Regions from separate parts of the uncultured Halovibrio sp. genome, predicted to be linked through region 2. Evidence: riboswitches for the same ligand, from Rfam matches in the RefSeq annotation. Region 2 holds a riboswitch; each other region holds the start of a gene.

The links. A riboswitch is a leader RNA that binds a small molecule or an ion and turns the genes downstream of it on or off. The one in region 2 is predicted to bind cobalamin.
Region 1: it holds a riboswitch for cobalamin, as region 2 does, so the genes downstream of both, QZ501_RS05955 (TonB-dependent receptor) here and QZ501_RS01475 (TonB-dependent receptor) in region 2, are expected to answer to the same signal.
Region 3: it holds a riboswitch for cobalamin, as region 2 does, so the genes downstream of both, QZ501_RS11285 (hypothetical protein) here and QZ501_RS01475 (TonB-dependent receptor) in region 2, are expected to answer to the same signal.

What each region holds. Positions count from the first base shown of each region.
Region 1 covers NZ_CAJXMA010000019.1:16,022-22,155, forward strand. Annotated here, with positions in the region: gene QZ501_RS05950 (cobaltochelatase subunit CobN) at 1-1,214, opposite strand, end outside; gene QZ501_RS05955 (TonB-dependent receptor) at 1,238-3,043, opposite strand; cobalamin riboswitch at 3,197-3,416, opposite strand; gene QZ501_RS05960 (DUF3413 domain-containing protein) at 3,571-5,430, shown strand; gene cobD (threonine-phosphate decarboxylase CobD) at 5,427-6,134, opposite strand, start outside.
Region 2 covers NZ_CAJXMA010000003.1:416-6,549, forward strand. Annotated here, with positions in the region: gene QZ501_RS01460 (uracil-DNA glycosylase) at 1-178, opposite strand, end outside; gene QZ501_RS01465 (RidA family protein) at 300-743, opposite strand; gene QZ501_RS01470 (cobalt-precorrin-5B (C(1))-methyltransferase) at 968-1,540, opposite strand; cobalamin riboswitch at 1,588-1,799, opposite strand; cobalamin riboswitch at 1,871-2,084, shown strand; gene QZ501_RS01475 (TonB-dependent receptor) at 2,222-4,156, shown strand; gene QZ501_RS01480 (PepSY domain-containing protein) at 4,156-5,643, shown strand; gene QZ501_RS01485 (MerR family transcriptional regulator) at 5,747-6,134, shown strand, end outside.
Region 3 covers NZ_CAJXMA010000060.1:4,885-11,018, forward strand. Annotated here, with positions in the region: gene QZ501_RS11270 (rhomboid family intramembrane serine protease) at 1-1,315, opposite strand, end outside; gene QZ501_RS11275 (type 1 glutamine amidotransferase domain-containing protein) at 1,469-2,149, shown strand; gene bamE (outer membrane protein assembly factor BamE) at 2,175-2,486, opposite strand; cobalamin riboswitch at 2,572-2,722, shown strand; gene QZ501_RS11285 (hypothetical protein) at 2,846-3,283, shown strand; gene QZ501_RS11290 (sensor domain-containing diguanylate cyclase) at 3,418-5,046, shown strand; gene QZ501_RS11295 (class II aldolase/adducin family protein) at 5,079-5,723, shown strand; gene QZ501_RS11300 (proline racemase family protein) at 5,720-6,134, opposite strand, start outside.

The DNA of each region.
Region 1 (6,134 bases), on a different contig from region 2:
CGCTTGTCCGAGTTGTCCTTGGTCTGGAGCGTGACCCAGCGATCCATCCGGTTCGCGAGGGCGTTGACGCGCTCGGCCACCGGCGTGGTCAGCGTGAGTTCCACGCCCGTTTCCTCATCGATGCGCGGCGGCTCGGCCACCGCCAGCACCATGGGCTGGCTGATGCCCTGGAGTTCGGGCATGGCGAGCTGGTAATGCACCGAATCCCACGGCAGCCCTTCATCGGAGAGCAACCATTCGGGCTTGGTGAGCTTGGAGATGCGGATACCCTTGATGACAGGCACGTCCAGATTATTGAACGCCTCGGTCACGGCTTCGCGGCCATCGCCACCGCCAACGGTGAAATACTGCAGGCTGACGATGCCGGACAGCGTAGCCGGCTGGATCCGTTCCTCCAGCGTCTTCACCGCTTCAACGCTCGCCCCACCCCAACGGGCCAGGATGGTGAAGCACTTGATGCCACGCTCTTCCATCTGCTCGCAGGCGGCGTCCAGCAGGTCCCGATCGCCGGGGCGGTCGCCCGAATCCAGGTCCAGCAGGGCCACGGCCGGGCCTTCCTCCAGGTTGAGGGAATCCGGATCGGCACTGGCTTCGCCATTACGGTAGTACCGGATGGGCTCGCGGGGCTTGGGTTCCGGCACCTCGATGTCATACCCGGCCTGGGCCAGCGCCCAGCGGAAGAGGCCATCCATGTGCTCGGGGCTGCGGCCCTGGTAGAAGGCGCGGCCGGTGAGCCATTCCGCCTGCTCCGGGTACTGCTTGCGGCGTTCATCCAGGTGCGTGGCGGGGTCCTCGCCGGGTTCAGGGTTCGCGACCATCTCGTTGATGGTCCTGTCCGAGAGATCCGCCATCACGCGCTCGCCCTCGAGCCGGGAAAGGCGGGTTATGCCGCGCTTGCTGTTCATGGCCATGATGGGCACGTCCGCCCCCGGCCCCTGGTCACGCACCAGCCGGCGGATGCGGCCGGACTCCTCGCCAAAAACGGCGGCCAGGATGAGCGCGTCCGCGTCGCTCCAGAGGTCCGTAACCTGTTCGTCGGGAAGATCCTTCAGCTGCTCGGGCGTGCGCAGCACGATCTCGTGTTCCGGGAACGCGGCCAAATGCTCCTCGGCGCCCGCCGCCATTTCGGCGGAGGAGCGGTCCGAGACGATGCCGACGATGGTGGCGGCGCTGGCCGACACGCTCGTCAGCCCCAGCACCATACAGGTGAGCATCAACATCCGTGTGGCCGACCGCATCACTGAGCTCCATAACTAATAGTGGCGTAAACCGCACGTCCCGCAGCCAGGTAGTCAAACCTGGGCTGGAAGCTCCGGCTGGTGGTGCTGTATCGCCGATCAAAGACGTTCTCCACGTTCACGCTGACCGACAGAAGACGGGTCACGTCCATACCGGCTCGAAGATCGAGCCTGCCGAAGCCAGCAAGGACTTTGCTGTTTCCCCGATCGTTATAACGATCACCTTCGGCGATGAACGATGCACCGAAGTGATAGTTGGCGGGTGTGTAATCGGCATCGACCCGAACACTGCGCTTGGAGCGCCGCGCCAACCGATCACCAGTGGAACGATCTTCGGGATCCTGAAAGGTAACAGCGGAAGTTACCTCAAAGTTCGCCATTGAAAGGCCACCCGAAAGCTCTATACCGTCGATGCGCGCACGTTTAATGTTGTCTGGCTGAGCACTGATCAGGTTATCAACATCCGTCCTGAATAAAGCCACGTCCCAGAAGACCGATTCGCGATCCGACCGAAATCCGACTTCAACGGTTCCTGAGGTCTCAGGCTCGAGGTTCGGATTGCCAAAACCCGGGTAGTAGAGGTCGTTGAAGGTGGGTGCTCGAAAGGCGGTCCCGTAACTGGCTCGCGCACTGTATACAGAGCTCAGATCGTACCCCAGTGCCACTGCCCCTGTGGTCTCTTCACCAAAGGCCTCGTTGTCGTCCCAACGCCCACTGAGCTGCAGACTGGTGGCTCCAAACTCGCTCAACAGCTGAGCAAACGCAGCCCTGTTGCTGCGACGGTCTTCCTCGTAAGGTTCACTGCTATCAACATCGTCCACGCGATATTCAGTGCCGGCAATCAGTTCATGGTTTCCGAAACTGAACGTATTCTCCCACCGCGCTGTTCGACTCGTTGTGTCAAAGAAACTTGGACCACTAACCCGTTCACTGTCCTGTTCGTCCCTTGCCTCACTGAGTTGGATGGACGTCGTCCAGTTCCGGACGACAGGTGTGCTGGCTTTCACACCCAGCGTCCTCATGTCGAAATCGGTCTCCCCGCGGAAAAACTCTGTGTTGCCGCTACTCTGAAGACCAACGACCCCGATGGACGCGCCGTTATCAAACCCATGGCTCACGCTGAAGGTCCCTGCCGCATTCCGGAAACCTTTGTCTTCACCTCCGGGGCGCAGGTTGGTGCCGTCCGTCTCGAGGTAGTGGCCCTGCAGACTGTAGCGGGTGTCACCGTTCTGGCCGCTCACGCCACCGTTGAATTGCTGGGTGGAAAAGCTGCCTCCCCCCATCTCGATCCACTGTTGATCCTGGTCGCCACGCGGGGTGGTAAACCCCTGGATAACCCCACCGACAGCGTCAGATCCGTAAAGCGTTCCCTTGGGACCGCGGACAACCTCGATACGCTGAAGTAACTGGGGGGGGATGTATTGCCAGGGCGCACTGCCGGCAGTTGCCGAACGGATCCGGATACCATCCAATAGCAGGATCGTTGACTCACTGCTGGTTCCCCGAGTGAAAACGCTGGTGTTCTTACCGAAACTCCCACTCGAAGTGACATTGATCCCTGGTTGCGCCTGAAGAACGTCGCCGAGTTCCCTAGGATTACGCTGTTGAAGATCCCTGGAATCAATGACCGTTACAGAGGACAGGCTCTCACTAGCGGTCTCAACGCCAAGCGTCGAGGTAACAACCAGAGGATCCATATTGAAAGCGGCAACCCGGTTAATCCCGTCCGCCTCCTGGGCCGTAGAAACGGATGCGCTAAGACTTATTGCAGCTGCCAGAGGCAGAATGGCCTGTCGGTTGGTCATGGTGTAACTCCCTGTTGCCTGCTGCGCTTCCCCGCACAGCATTGCTGGACGCGTCGCGGGGGCAGACTCAGGGTGACAGGCGGCGGGAGGTTGAATAGTGCGCAGCGTGAGCCGCGGGGGAAGATCCGGCCGGCCTGTCGTTGCCCTCCGCAACGCATGGCGATCCCTTCAGGCCGGTCTACGGGCTGATGAGCGGATGCCCATGGCATCCCCAGCGACCGCCTTCCCATGCTTCTCCGGCACAGTGGCGTGATGGCCGCCTTTGACTCAATCACCGTTGCGGGGGCAGCGCCGGCCTCGCTGCTTCATGCAGCTCACCGGCTTCCCGTTTCATCCCTGCCACAGCAGGGACACCTGAAAGTGGATCGAACCCTACCAAGGGCCCATGACCGGGTCAACTCAGCCATGAATGCCAGAACCAGCCACCGGGCACGGGAAGTACGGATGACGGGCGGCTTGGACTTCCACCTGGCGCTGGCTATCATAGGCCGCCTGACGATTAACACTGGACATTGGATGGAAGGGATTTGCTGAAAACTCAACTCAGGGAACTCGGGCAACGCCTGAGCTGGACCGGCTGGTTTCTGTTAGCCAATGGCGTACTGGCTCTTCTGGTTGGCCTGCGTTATCTGCCCTGGATCACCATTCCAGACGGTACCACCGGCATCTATGTCACCTTCCTGTACCTGGCGCAGTTCCCGCTGCTGGCACTGGTCGCCGGCCTGCCGCTGCTGGTGATCGGACTCATCCCCAGCCGCCGGCTGCTCATCGCTTTGGGGACAGTGTATGCAACGGGCGCTCTCGGGCTCCTGCTGATTGATACCGTCACCTATGCCCAGTTCCGTTTCCATCTCTCCGGATTTGTTCTGGATATGGCCCTTAAGGGCGGCACCCAGATCTTTGCCTTTCCCTGGCAGATGTGGGCCATAGCCGGCGGCGCGACGCTCGGGCTGCTGCTTCTGGAGCTGGTCATGGGCATCTTCCTGTTCCGGCGGCGGCCACGGGGGCGCTGGCTGGCACTCGGTATTGCCACCGTCTTTGCCGGCCAGCTGGTTGTGCACGGCTGGCACGCCTGGGCGGATGCCAACCACGACAGCCGCATCACCTCAATCACCCGGGCCATGCCGCTGTATTACGGCGCAACCGCCAAGCGTTTCATGGAAAAGAACGGACTGGTGGACCCCGAGGCCATCCGGGAACAGAGCGCCGCCAGCGCGCTCACCACTGGCGGCGGCGGTGGCCAGTTGGATTACCCCACCGAGCCCCTGAGCTGTGAAAGGCCGGCCGAACGCCCCAACGTGCTGGTGATCGCGATAGACGGCGCCCGCGGCGACATGGTCGATCCCCGGTGGATGCCGAACATCCATGAATTTGCGGGCAGGAGCCTGCAGTTCACGGATCACTACAGCAATGGTAATGCCACCAAGCCGGGCATTTTCACCCTGTTCTATTCACTGCCCAGCGGCTACTGGGAGGCGTTCACCACCGCCAAACAGCCGCCGGTGATGATTACGCGCATGCAGGAACTGGACTACCGGATGAAGATCCTGAGCTCCGCGCCGCTGATCAGCCCCGCGTTCACCAAGAACGTCTTCGCTTCTGTGGACGATCTGCGCCTGGAAACACCCGGCGACAAACCCTGGGACCGTGACACCCGCATCACCAATGACTGGTTGGACTTCACTGCGCAGCAGAGTGAGGCCAGCACCGGTGAGCCATTCTTCGGGTTCCTGTTCTACGACACACCACACAACCACCGGGTGCCGGACGATTATCCGGTGAAATTCCAGCCGTACTGGGATCCGGTGAACAAGCTGGCCCTGGGCCCGGACTTCAACCCGGAACTGATGCGCAACAACTACAAGTCCACCCTGCATTTCGTGGACAATCAGGTCGGGCGCGTGCTTTCCGACCTCCGTGACCGGGACCTTCTGGATTCCACCATCGTCATGATCACCGGGGACCATGGCCAGGAGTTCAACGAATACGGAAAGAATTACTGGGGCCACGGCAGCAACTTCGGGCAGTACCAGCTGCACACCCCCATGATCGTGCACTGGCCGGGACGTGACAGCCGCACCATTGAGTACCGCACTGAGAACTTCGATGTTGCCCCTACGCTCATGGGCAGGGCCCTTGGCTGCAGCGCCACGGCCCCGGAGACCTATGCCACCGGCAACGGCCTGTTCCAGAAGCGCGAACGGGACTGGAGCATTGCCCACAGTTACATGGACTACGCGGTATTACTGGACGATCACCGGATTGTTCAGTATGCCTCAGGCCGGGTGGAAACCGTGGACGATGAGCTCAATCCGGCGCCGGAGTTCCGGCCGGATCCCCGCACTATCAAGGAAGTGCTCCAGGAAATGTCCCGGTTCTACCGCTAGAGGGTCTGGAGCGCACGCGCCAGCTGTTCCCATTCGGGCTCTGCCCCAGGCAGGCCAAAGCGCAGGGCGGGCGGCGCCTCGAACACACGCACCAGCACCGCCTGCGCGGCCAGCGCCTCTGCGACCCGCCCAGGCTCATCATGGGGGCAGTACGCAAAGTACGGCGCACTGCCCCGGGGAGCCAGCCCGGCGCTCCTGAGCAGTGCGACGAGGCGGTCGTGCCCGTGATGAAGCTGGCTTGCAGCGGCTTTCTGCCAGGCCGTATCCGACAGGGCCTGCTGCGTCAGATAGCGTGCGGGGTGGCTGACAGCCCAGGGGCCAAGCAGCTCACCAAGCGAGCCACAGAGCCCGCCAGGTCCGAACATCAGTCCGGCCCGCAGGCCTGCCAGCCCGAAGAACTTGCCCATGGAACGGTACACCACCAGTCCTTCACGCCCCGTCTCAGGCACCAATGTCTGAGTCGGCTCCGCGTCGATAAAGGCTTCATCCACCACCAGCCAGCCCCCATGGGCCGCCAGTTGCTCGTGGCAGGCCATCAGATCACGGGCCATCACCGGCTCCCCTGTGGGGTTGTTGGGATTGATCCAGACCAGCGCATCCAGCGCGGCCAGCTCCTCATCGCTGGGCAGGGTCGTGAACGGGATAACCCCATGCCCGGCAGCCCGCCACCCTTCGGCGTGTTCAGCATAGCCCGGGTCCGGCAC
Region 2 (6,134 bases):
CGAGGATACTCCCCGAACGTCCGACGAACGGCTCGCCTTCCTCGTCCTCGTTCGCGCCGGGGGCCTCGCCGACGAACAGCAGGTCCGCGTCCGCGGGGCCGACGCCGTTGACGATTCGCGAGCGCGAGCGACAGAGCTCGTCACAGCGCTCACAGCCGACGACGTCGAGGCCGTCCATCTGCTCCATGTCCCGTCGTTTGCACCGGGGGCTCTCAAACGCAGCGGTCCGTCGCCAGGCTTCCGGCCGGAATCCGGTTCCGCTGGGTTCAGTGACAATAGCTGCCCAGATTCGCCACCGATTACCGCTTTACGCCCGTCGCTTCGATCTGCACCGCCGCATCGTTCGGTAGGCTTGCGACACCGACGACGGTCCGTGACGGTCGCTGCCCGTCGAAGAACGCCGCGTACGCCTGCTTGACACCTTCCAGCTGGTCCATCTCCGTGAGGTACACCGTCGTCCGCATCAGGTCACGCGATTCGAGACCGGATTCGGCGGCCATGGCACGAATCTGATCGAGCACGGCCAGCGTCTGTTCCCGGACATCGCCGCTGCGAACCGTTTCCGCGTCGGGGACCTGCCCGTCGAAGAACATGAGTTGGCTGTCCTGCTGGCGCGTGCCGTAGACGCTGTGCTCTGTCGGCTGATCGCCTTCGTACCGGGTCACACTACTGTTGATATTCGTCTGTTCGTTCGTTTCTGCGGGCTCTACAGTGTTCCTCGCCTGCGTTCTGCTTTCTGCCATTGTGTTTCTACGTATACAGCCTCGGACGATCAGTCTGTCTTTAGCTATCGCTAAAACAGGACAAAATAGGACATTGCTACCACTCAGACAGTTACGAAATCCTGTCCTCAATTTAGCTATAGATAATAACCCAGCTGCGGTAGCTGAAGTAGTGACTCCGATCCGCCCGTTGTCTCGGCGGCCAGTGTCACACTGTCTCCGGGCGGGCGCTCCCGCTACGTGATTCACTCCATCTCGACCAGTCCCCGCGCTGCCAATCGGGCAACCCGGAGCGGTTCCGGACGGCCGCCCTCCGGCGTGAACGCGTGAATCACGTCGTCGGCCTCACCGTCGTCGATGCCGACGCTGACATCGAAGCCGCCTTCGTAGGCGGTATCTGCCGCGATGGAGTCAAGGTGTTCGGCGATCAGGCGCCGGGGCACCGGATTGATGGCGGCTTCGCCCACGGCTATCGGCAGACCGGAACGGGTCACGGTACCCACCCCTTCCCCGGCATGGAAGCGTACGCCCGGCTCACTCCCCAGCTCCAGGCGTACCCAGAGCCGCGCACCATGGGTGGCGTCGGGATCATCCCCGGCGTCCTTGATGACGCCGGCGGTGGCGGCTACGCCGGTCACCGCCAGGTCCTCGATAGTCATGGCCGGCTCCTCGCCTCGGGGCAACCGGATACTTACGCATCGCTCCTCAACACCCGCCAGCAACGCACGCGCGGCAGCTACCGAGGCGGCCGTGGCACAGGCACCGGTGGATAGCCCCTGTCGAAGTGGGCCGTTGTGTTCCGGGGTTTCAGGACGCATGGGTCGGTTACGGGTCAGCCAGCGTCACCAGCGCGCCCGCCGCGCGCTCGATGCTGTTCCCACTGGGCCGGTCTCCGGACTCATGCTGGAACCTGATCGGTTCGGGCGGATCGCCTTCCCATGATGGCACCATCACAGTGGCGGGGTATGATCCGCGCCCAGCATTCACCGTTGCGGGGGCAGTCCCGGACTCTCACCGGGTTCCCGTTTCAGCCAGGCATCCGAACGAATGCTGACCACCCAGGGACGAAAGAGGATCGAATCCTAGAGGATTGCCACCGCCTGGTCAAACTGACACCAACCGCCTTTGACTTTCATCAGCGACTTTCCTAGGCTCCCCGACGCTTCGGTCAGCGCTCCACGAGGAGCGCTGGGGAACCCGGTGAGAGTCCGGGACTGACGCGCAGCGGTATTGGGGAACAAGGATCACAGGGGGTAACCCGGGCACTGTCCTGACCGGATGGGAAGCCGTGATCCAAGGCCAGCGCCAGGCAATGGCGCCCGCCCCTGAGTCCGAAGACCTGCCGAAGCCCGGTCCACATTACTGAAGGGCCGGAAGCCGAGCCTTCGCGATTGAGGTGTTCGGGCCGCCAACGGACCGGTGTTACAACCGCTGACCCCCTGTCGGCCTGCCCGCGTGAGGGCTCCATCACTAATGGATTCAGTGCTGGAGCACCTTGTATGAAACGACTCTGTCTACTACTCGCCCTTGTATCCCCAGTGTCCGCGCTCGGGGCTGATCACCATATGGCACTGGACGAGCTGGTAGTCCAGGGTTCTGCCCTTGAAGAAACCCTTCCCTCGGAGCTGTCCGATTACGGCGCGGAACTGGAAGTCATCGACGCTCAGGAGCTCGAACGGACCGGCATCAGCGATGTCGGTCAGGCACTCCAGGGAAACGTGCCCGGCGTCTACTTGAGTCCCAAGACCGGCCGCGGTGACTACGCCGACATCGCCATCCAGGGCTCACGTAGCCAGGATGTGCTCTGGCTGGTGGACGGTGTCCGCATCAATAACCGGCTGTTCGGCAGCACCTCGCCGCTGGATTCCATCAGCACTCATATGGTGGAGCGCATTGAGATCCTTAAGGGCGGCCAGGGCCTGTTCTACGGCACCCAGGCGGTGGCCGGTGTTGTGAACATTGTGCTGCGTAAACCTGAAAAGGATTCAGGGGGCACCCTCACCGGTGCCATCGGGTCACTGGGTGACCGCCGCCTCGCCGGCCATGTAAGCAACCGCAATGACTATGGGCGCTGGCTGGTGTTCGGTGAGCACGACCATTCAGACGGCTATCAGCCCTACCGCGATACCGCACTTCAGGACAGCGCCCGACGCCAGAAACGCGGCTTTACCCGCAGCTCCTACGGTGGTCGCTACCAGCTGGATGCGGGCACAGGCCAATCGCTGAATGTGCTTGTGCTTCGCAACGATGTTGAAGCTGACTTCTCCCGGGCCTCCAACAACTTCAAGGCGGTCAACGACCGCGACGAGCACATTGTCTCCCTGAAGTGGGATCACCAGGTGAATGAACAGAACGGTTACTTCATCAAAGCCTACTGGCACGACTGGTGGACCGACTACACCCGCCTGAACATGGACGCGGATCGCAACATCACACTCATCAGCGACCGCGCGGAGTGGGGATTTGATGACTACGGCATCAACCTGACCGGCCGTCACACGACCGACGGCGGCTCGCAGCTTCTGGGCGGCGTGGATTACCAGCGCTACCAGGGCGAGGATTACTCGCTGCGCATTGATGGTAAGACCGAGGCTGTCACCGCAGGCTTTGTCCAGTACCGGCCACACCTGAGTTTTTCACCCAGTACCCACCTGGCCCTGGGCGCCCGCTACAACCACTCCAACTTCGCCGATGATCACAGCATCTGGAACATCAGCCTGAAGCAACCGCTGTCCCGGGACCTCAACCTGAAAGCCAGTGTCGGCACCAACTTCCGGTTGCCTTCGGCTTTTGAGATGTTCGTGATTGACGAGGACTTCCCGGCCGGGAATGAAAACCTGGAGCCGGAGGAAAGCATCAACAGCAATGTGTCACTGACCGGACACATCGGCAGGCCCGTCGAATGGCATCTGGGGGGCTTTTACCGCGAAATCGACAACCTCATCACGGTTCAGGATGGCCAGTACGCCAACAGTAATCGGACGGTCCGGGTGCACGGCGCTGAGGCGATGCTCAATCTGGGCGGCGACCGCGGCTGGCAGCTGGACTTAAACGCCACCTGGGCTGATGCCCGCGAAGGGGGCAGCGATGAACAGATCGCCGACATCCCCGAATGGCATGCCAACGCCACACTCAGCTGGCAGGGCAATGACCAGGGCTGGCAGCTCAACGCCCGCCACACCGGCGAAGTCGCCACCACAACGGCGGACATCGGCAGGCAATCCTACGGCGATCACACCCTGTTGAGCGCCAGCGCCTGGCGTCAATTCGGAGCCGATGGCGCCCACCGGATCACCCTGCGCCTGGAGAACCTGAGGGACAGGCAATATGCCAACGGGGTCGCTCAGGCCACGCCCTCCAAGGGCGATCCCTACCGGCTGGAGACCCTGGGCCCGCCCCGCAACGTCCAGCTTGAATACAGCCGGAGCTTCTGATGACAGGGCCGCTAAAGCAACGCACCCTGCGCTGGCTCATCCCGCTCCACCGCTATCTCGGGCTCGGGATGAGCCTGATCCTGCTGCTGTGGTTCGCCTCGGGGATCGTCATGATGTTCGAAGGTTACCCGAGGACCCCGGACCATGAACGCATGGCCTGGCTGCAGCCGCTGGCGATGAGTGAGCTGACTGTGGCGCCATCACAGGCGCTTGCCCGGCTGGGTCTGGACGATCCCGAAGGGCTTCGCATCAACCGGCCGGGTGAACGCCCGCGCCTGCACGCGATGGACGACGACGGCCAGTGGCACAGTGCCTTCGCCGACACGGGTGAGCCCGCGCCCCCGCTGGACCGGGAGCAGGCGGTGGAACGGGCCGACTCCCTTTCCGGCAGCGGGGTGGCCTCGATCACGCAACTGGACGGCCCGGACCAGTGGACCGTCAACAGCCACGTCCGGGCACCGGCGCCGTTGTGGCGAGTGGCCCTGTCGGATGAAGCCGGCACGCACCTGTATCTGTCCCGGCCCACCGGCGAGGTGATCCACAGCACCACCTTCCACGAACGGGTCTGGGGCTATGCCGGGCCGGTCATCCACTGGATCTATCCCACCCAGCTGCGGGATCTGTCCGGGCTCTGGCGCCAGGTGGTCCTCTGGCTCTCCGGCATCGGTACTCTGGCCTGCCTCAGCGGCGTGGTTCTGGGGCTCATACTGATGCGCCGCAACAAACGTCGGGGCGGGATAAGCCCGTTCCGTGGCTGGTTCCGGTGGCATCATTACCTGGGGCTGACCTTCGGCGCGCTGGCCACCACCTGGGTGTTCAGCGGGCTGCTGTCGATGGCGCCCTTCCACTGGACGTGGGTCGACCGCGAGCCCGCCCTCACGCAGCACCTGGGCCGCAGCAGCCCCGGCGCCCACGATGACGTTGCCGCGCCGTCGGCCATCGCCACGCTCTCGGACCGGCGCCCGCATGAGTTGCAGCTGCACCGTTTCCACGGCCGGGTCTATTACAAAGCGATGGACGAAGACGGCAACGAACAGCTCCATACCAGTCGTCCCGGGATCGATGTTCCGGTTGCGGCGGGGCAGCTGCCACCGGACGTGATCCGATCCGCCCTGGCGCCAGTGGAGGACGCCAGTCTGACGGGGATCACCCGCCAGTCGCGTTACGACGCGCACTACTACGCAGGCCGCTCCGAGCGCATCGGCGGCGACGGCCCGCCCCTGCCGGTTTATCGGGCCGACTACGACGGCGGAGCCAGACTCTACATCGACCCGGCCACAGGCCGCCCGCTCCAGCACTCAACGCCGCTGAGCCGACTCAATCGCTGGCTGTACAACGGCCTGCACAGCCTCGACTTCCCGATCCTCAATCCGGGCAGTCTGTTCTGGTACGGGCTCGTGCTCGCGCTGATGAGCGGCGGCACCGTCCTGTGCCTCACCGGCACCTGGCTGTCGATCCGGCACCTGCGCCGGCGGCGAAAAGCGTGAGGCTGGCCACAGCGCCATCACCCAATGGTCAGATGGCGCTATTCATCCCCGCAGTTCCACGCTAAAATGCCGTTTTCACTCATGAAACGGCCAGAGACCGCCCATGGCGCAGAGCGGCAACCAGGAATCCGGCGAGTTCTCCATCGACCAGCTGGCGCGTGCCAGCGGGATGACGGTGCGCAATATCCGGGTATACCAGGAGCGCGGTCTCATCCCGCCGCCCGAACGTCGCGGCCGCAAGGGCATCTACAGCGAGACCCACCTGTCGCGGCTGCGCATCATCGGTCGGCTGCTGGAGCGCGGCTACACGCTCAACAACATTGCCGAGCTGGTGGAGAGCTGGGAAAGCGGCAACGGTATCGAGCACATCCTGGGGCTCGAGAAGGCAGTGGTCAGCCCCTGGTCGGATGAACTGCCCGAGTTCGTGACCAAGCGTGAACTGGTCCAGCGCTTCGGCAGCATCTTCATGGGGAGTGCGCTCAAGCGCGCGG
Region 3 (6,134 bases), on a different contig from region 2:
GCAAGCGGTCCAGTAGCAGCACCCCCTCCTCCAGCGCCTCCCAGCGCAACAGACGGCAGCACAGATCCGTGACCTGGCTGGCTGTAAGCTTCAGGTTGGCGCGCTGGCGGTAATCCGCAAAGGTTTCCATGACCAGCGCACGCTCCTCGGCGCTATCCCCGGGCAGGGCCAGGATGCGGCCGGCGGCGTCGTGCAGATCCGGGTCCTCTTTCTGGATCTTACAGGCGTGATACCAGCTCTCCAGTACGGCGGTATCGTCGGCGTTACGCTCCAGCAGGGGCCGGAGCCGGTGTTTGGCGCGCGTCACGTTCAGGGCGGCCAGGTCCTGCCGGGCCGCTTCCAGTGCCTCCCGGTCATCCTCGCGATGGGACTCCTCCTGCAGGAACCCATCACGCTGCCACCCCAGGGCCCGCACACCGGCGGCGATCAGGGCGCCGGTGGCGATACCGCCCGCATGGGCCTCATAGGCCACATTGCTGCCCTCCGCCAGCAGGAACTGCAGCAGCTCCCAGCCCAGCCATACCGGCAGAAGCACAATGGCGGGCGCACGCACATAATCGAAATAGACCCAGACCCAGTAGAAGAAGCGCACCCTGAGACGCCCGTAGAGGACGGTGAACAGCCCCATGAGCCCAGCAATGGCGCCCGACGCCCCGAGCATGCCGGTTGGTGTGCCCCAGTGGACCGCCAGGGACAGGGCCGAGCCTCCAAGCCCCGCCATCAGGTAGGCCGCCAGGAACAGACCCGGCCCGAGCGCGCCTTCCACCAGAATGCCCAGCAGCAACAGGAACAGCATGTTACCAACCAGGTGCCCCACACCACCGTGCAGGAACATGTGGCTGAGCAGGGTCACCGGCTCCACATCGTCATAGTGCATCATGTACTGGCGCGTAAAGCTCTGGTCCATGAGCCGTTCAAACTCGGCCCTGTCGGCCTGCCAGTCGGCATACCGGTCGCTGTCCGGGTCAATGATGTCGCCGGATCGCAGCGCCGGCAGGAAATCCGGATGGGATTCCACCATGCGCGAGCGGGCAAGCGCGATGCGCCGGGCTGCCACATCATTCTCCGCCGCCCTGTCGAGCTGTTCCATCTGGTTGCGGAATTCCATTTCATAGCCGGGAACGAACTCCTCCAGCCAGGCCCACTCCCGCTTCTCGAGGCCACTCTCCTGATAGTACGAGGCCGCCTGCTGCATGACTTTGGTGTCGCCACCTTGAAAGATGGCGAACACGGCACCATTCAGGATTACCAGCAACAGGGTTACGAGCGGAAAGTTCTTCCGCGAAACAGCTTTATGGAGCGGAATGATCAGCATGGTTGGGCGTCCTTTTCTGTGTCCGGCTTCCTTTGGACCCGGGTCCGGGGAGAGCATAGCCCATTAACCGCCCGTAGCCAGCCCCGATCCCACTGACGGGATCCGTACATCACCACAGCGTGATCACCCACACGAACAGACAGGGGGAAACCCATGAAGATCCTGATGGTCCTGACATCGCACAGCGACATGGGCAACACCGGCCACAAGACCGGTTTCTGGCTGGAAGAGTTCACGGCACCCTACTACGCATTCCGCGATGCCGGAGCCGAGGTGACACTGGCCAGCCCCGCGGGCGGTCAGCCTCCGGTTGACCCCAACAGCGAGGCGGACGATGCCCAGACCGAGACCACTCGCCGCTTCCAGACGGATGAGGACGCGAAAACAGCGCTCGCGACGACACAGAAACTCTCGGACCTGTCGATCGATGGGTTCGATGCCGTCTTCTACCCCGGCGGCCACGGCCCGCTCTGGGACCTGGCGGAGGACGCCGACAGCATCCGTCTGATCGAGAACGCCGCCAGCCAGGACAAGGTGATCGGTGCTGTCTGCCACGCCCCTGGCGTCTTCCGGCACGTTAAGGGTGCGAACGGCGAACCGCTGGTCAAGGGCCGGGAGGCAACCGGTTTCACCAATACCGAAGAGGAAGCAGTGGGTCTTTCCGAGGTCGTGCCCTTCCTGGTGGAGGACATGCTGGAGGCCAATGGCGCGGATTACCGCTGCGGGGATGACTGGAGTTCGTTCGTGGTCCGCGACGGCAGACTGGTAACCGGCCAGAATCCGGCCTCATCCGAGGAAACCGCGAAAGCGGTCCTGAATACCCTGAAGCAGTAACGGGCCCGTCTGGGCCCGTTCAGGGTTACTGGGTGGTGTTGTAGACGTAGGAGTCGACCGTGCCGTCCTCGTTGAAACGCACCACCAGGTCCGTGGTTTCCGCTTCACGGAAGGCGGACCAGCGGTACTTGGCATAGGTCCAGGTCCGCTTGCCGTCTTCGAGACCAGTGCGCCACGGATCGCCGAACATGGCTTCAATGTCCGAGCGGGTCGTCTCGCCGACATTGATCTCTTCCACCTTGTGAGTGGCAAAGTCTTTGCCGACACTGGCGCAACCGGCAGCCACGAGCATCACACCTGCCAGAAACACGCCTGCGAACTGCTTGCCTGTGCGCATTACACTACTCCCTTTACGGATGTCGCCCCTATCCTACCCAGAGCCTTCCGGCACTGAAAGTCACGACCAATTGCCGTTTATTCATTCCGCTACCACTTGCTTTGGGTCGCCCTGCTGACCTACATTGGTCGCGTTCCGCAGCGAGGGGAACTCCGGTGAGAATCCGGGGCTGTCGCGCAACGGTATGGTGGTTCCGCCACTAAGCCCGATTACCTCCTCGGAACAGAGACTGGAGCCTTCGCGTCAAGGGTGAAAGGTCGGAAAGGGCACTGCACCACTACCATCCCGTGCCCCTACCCTCCGTTTCGACTCCGCGTTGGCTTCTCCAAAAATCCTCTGAAAGACTCAAGGAGAAGCCCGTGTTGGAAGCTACCATCCATTCCAATCCCGAATCCGTTCATACCGCCGGTATACACACCAGCGCTGAAACCGCTGGCCTGGACACCCTTATCCTGCAGAGCAGGCTGACCCGCAGCGCCCGGCGCCTTCTGGAAGCCATGGGGGTGCGCATTGAACCGGTGCGCTGGGACAGGATCGCCGGCCCCGCCGTCTACCGCCTGGCCTGCGCACAGCGCCGCCCTGTTCTCCACTGGCTGCCGCCCGAGGCCTCCGAGATGCTGATGGAGGATCTGCGCCGCGAGGAGGATGACCCGCGCACGCCGGAATGGGCCCATGACCTGCTTCGCCGCCAGCGTGCCGGCACCCTGCTGGACATGGATGACGGCATCGAGTTCGGGGACGACGGCATCGATGCCGGCCTCGTCCTGCATGATCTGCTGCGCCATCCCGGCGCCTGAACCAGCCGCCGGTCTCTGCGCTACATTCCGTCACAGGGATGGTGACGATGCTCACACTCTGTAATCGGCGCTGACAGCCATTCGGGAGTAGGCTGAATTGAGGCTTGCGACCAAACCAACAGGGAGGTTTGGCAATGGTGATGTCCGGCGGCTACCAGGCCCAGTCTTCTCATACCCTGATGCGGGTAGGGCTGGGCTCTATCGTCCTGCTGCTGGTTCTGGCGTTCGGGGCCGCCACGGCCCTGATTGAGTTCAAGACCGGGGTGCGCGCCTACGCGACCGGAGAAAGCCTCTGGTCCAAGGGGCGGCAGGCCGCCGTCTACCACCTGAACCGATACACAGAGACCGACGACCCGGCACACCTGAACCAGGCCCGCGAGGGCCTGGTAACGCCGCTGGCCTACCGCAAGGCACGCCAGGCGATGACCGCATCGCCCATGAAGGCCCAGCGCGCTGCCGAGATGTTCCGGGAGGGAGGCAGCCATCCCGATGACATTCCCCGCCTGATCAACGTGTACCGCTACATGGGGTATTCGAGCCTGTTCCATTCCCCACTGCAGATCTGGCGGGATGCGGACCCGCATATCCTTCGTCTCGAGGAGATCCTGACGCTGCTGTCGGAGGACGAGATCGACAGCGCCGAATACCCCAACCTCCGGGACGAGGTCGACCGCATCAACCAGGAGCTGGTGGCCATGGAGTCCGACTTCTCCTCGAGCCTGGGCCGCATCGACCGCACCCTGAACGGGCTCCTCCTGCTGACCGTGGCCACGGTTCTGGCGCTGGCCGGCGTGCTGGTGACAATGCTGTTCGTCAGTGCCGCAAGGCGCATGGCCCGGACCGAGGATGAGCTGCGCACCACACTGGAACACGCAGCCGTGGGCATGGCCCGGCTTTCGCTTTCCGGCATCATCCGCTCGGCCAACCAGCGCTTCGCCCAGACCCTGGGTTATCCCCAGGATTCCCTGGAAGGCATGCAGCTGGACCAGCTTCTGCTGCTCAATGAAGGCGAAACCGCCCTGGATATGCCGAGCCTGCGCCACAGGGTCCTGCGTCACGGCACATGGACTCTGACCCGCGATGAACCCTGGACCCGGGAGGACGGTACGCCACTCTGGCTGGAATTCACCTTCAGCGCGGTACGCGACCACCGCGGCCGTATCGCGGACTATATCGTGGTGGTGGACGACATTTCCCACCACCGGAGCCAGGTGGAGAAGCTCAGCTATGAGGCCAGCCACGACTCACTGACCGGGGCCATCAACCGCCGGGAATTCCTCAACCGTCTGGCCATCTGCCTGGAGAACACCGGTTACGAACGCAGTCGCCATGCCCTGTGTTTTGTGGACCTGGACTATTTCAAGGAGATCAATGACACCCACGGCCACCAGGCCGGGGATGACTGTCTCATCCAGCTGTGCCGGATCATCCGCGCCCAGCTGCGCGAAGGCGATATCCTGGCCCGCCTGGGTGGCGATGAGTTTGCCCTCATCTTCACCTACTGCCCCGTGGATGTGGCCGAACGCCTTGCCGAGGAACTGCGGCAACGGATCGCGGATCACATCTTCAGCTCCGGCAGTATCACTTTCAGGCTGAGCGCTTCCATCGGCGTTACCGAAATCCGCAGTCATCACGGGGATCCGGAATCCGTCATGGAGGCCGCCGACCGGGCCTGCTACGGCGCCAAGGAGCACGGGCGCAATCACGTCTACGTTGTCAGCCTGGATGACCCGGATACCGAAAAGGCTCCCCGCGGCTCTTGAACGCCACCGGTCGATCAGGGAAAGTATGCGTCATGACTCTGGACGCACAGCTTGTAGACACAGCCCGGGCAATGAACGCCACGGGCCTCAATCAGGGGCGGTCCGGCAATGTCAGCGCCCGTTGCGGCGATGGCATGCTGATCACGGCCTCCGGATGCCATTTCGACGACATCACGCCGGAACACCTGGTGGAAACCGACCTGGATGGCCGCTGGCGCGGCCCTCTCAAACCCTCCAGCGAGGCCTCTTTCCATGCCGCCATCTATCGCCAGCGCCCGGATGCCGGTGCCGTTATCCACGTGCACTCTCCCTGGGCCATGAGCCTGGCCTGTCTGCACCGCCGCATTCCCCCCTTCCATTACATGGTTGCGGTGGCCGGTGGCACGGACATCCCCGGCATCCCCTACGCCACCTTCGGCACAGAAGAGCTGGCGCAGCACGTGGCCCAGGGGCTCGCGGACCGGGATGCCTGCCTGATGGCCAACCATGGGCAGGTGGCACTGGCGGACACGCCGGCCGCGGCGCTGGAACTGGCGCAGGAGGTGGAGCACCTGGCCCGCAGCTACGGGCAGCTGCTGCCCATCGGCGAACCGGTGCTTCTGGATGATGATCGGATGGCGGAGGTTCTGGGCCGGTTCAGCAGTTATCGCCGCAACGCCCAGACCACCGGAACCTAAGACGACACGATGTGCTGCAGCCCGCTGCACTCGACCATGGGGTCATCACAGTTCACCACGATGTCCGAGTGGGCCAGCACGTAGCTCTTGCCGGTGATGGTGTTCTCCACCACCTGGTGCGGGCCTTCCTGGTGGACGCCGGTGAAATTGCCGATGAAACCGGTCTCGCGCAGGGAGACCGTCTCAAGACGGTCACCGGGCTGAATACGGCCTTCGTAGTGCATCAGCGCCAGGCGTGCAGAGGTGCCAGTGCCGGTCGTGCTGCGACAGATCACTCCCGGATGCACATAGGTGGTGGAGCGGGAGCGGTAGAAATTGTCCGCCACCTGCTCCACCGGACCCATGAAGTGCAGGAACGGCAACGGCCCCACGTCCCCGAGGGTGTAATGGGAAAAGCCCCGCTCCGCCTGG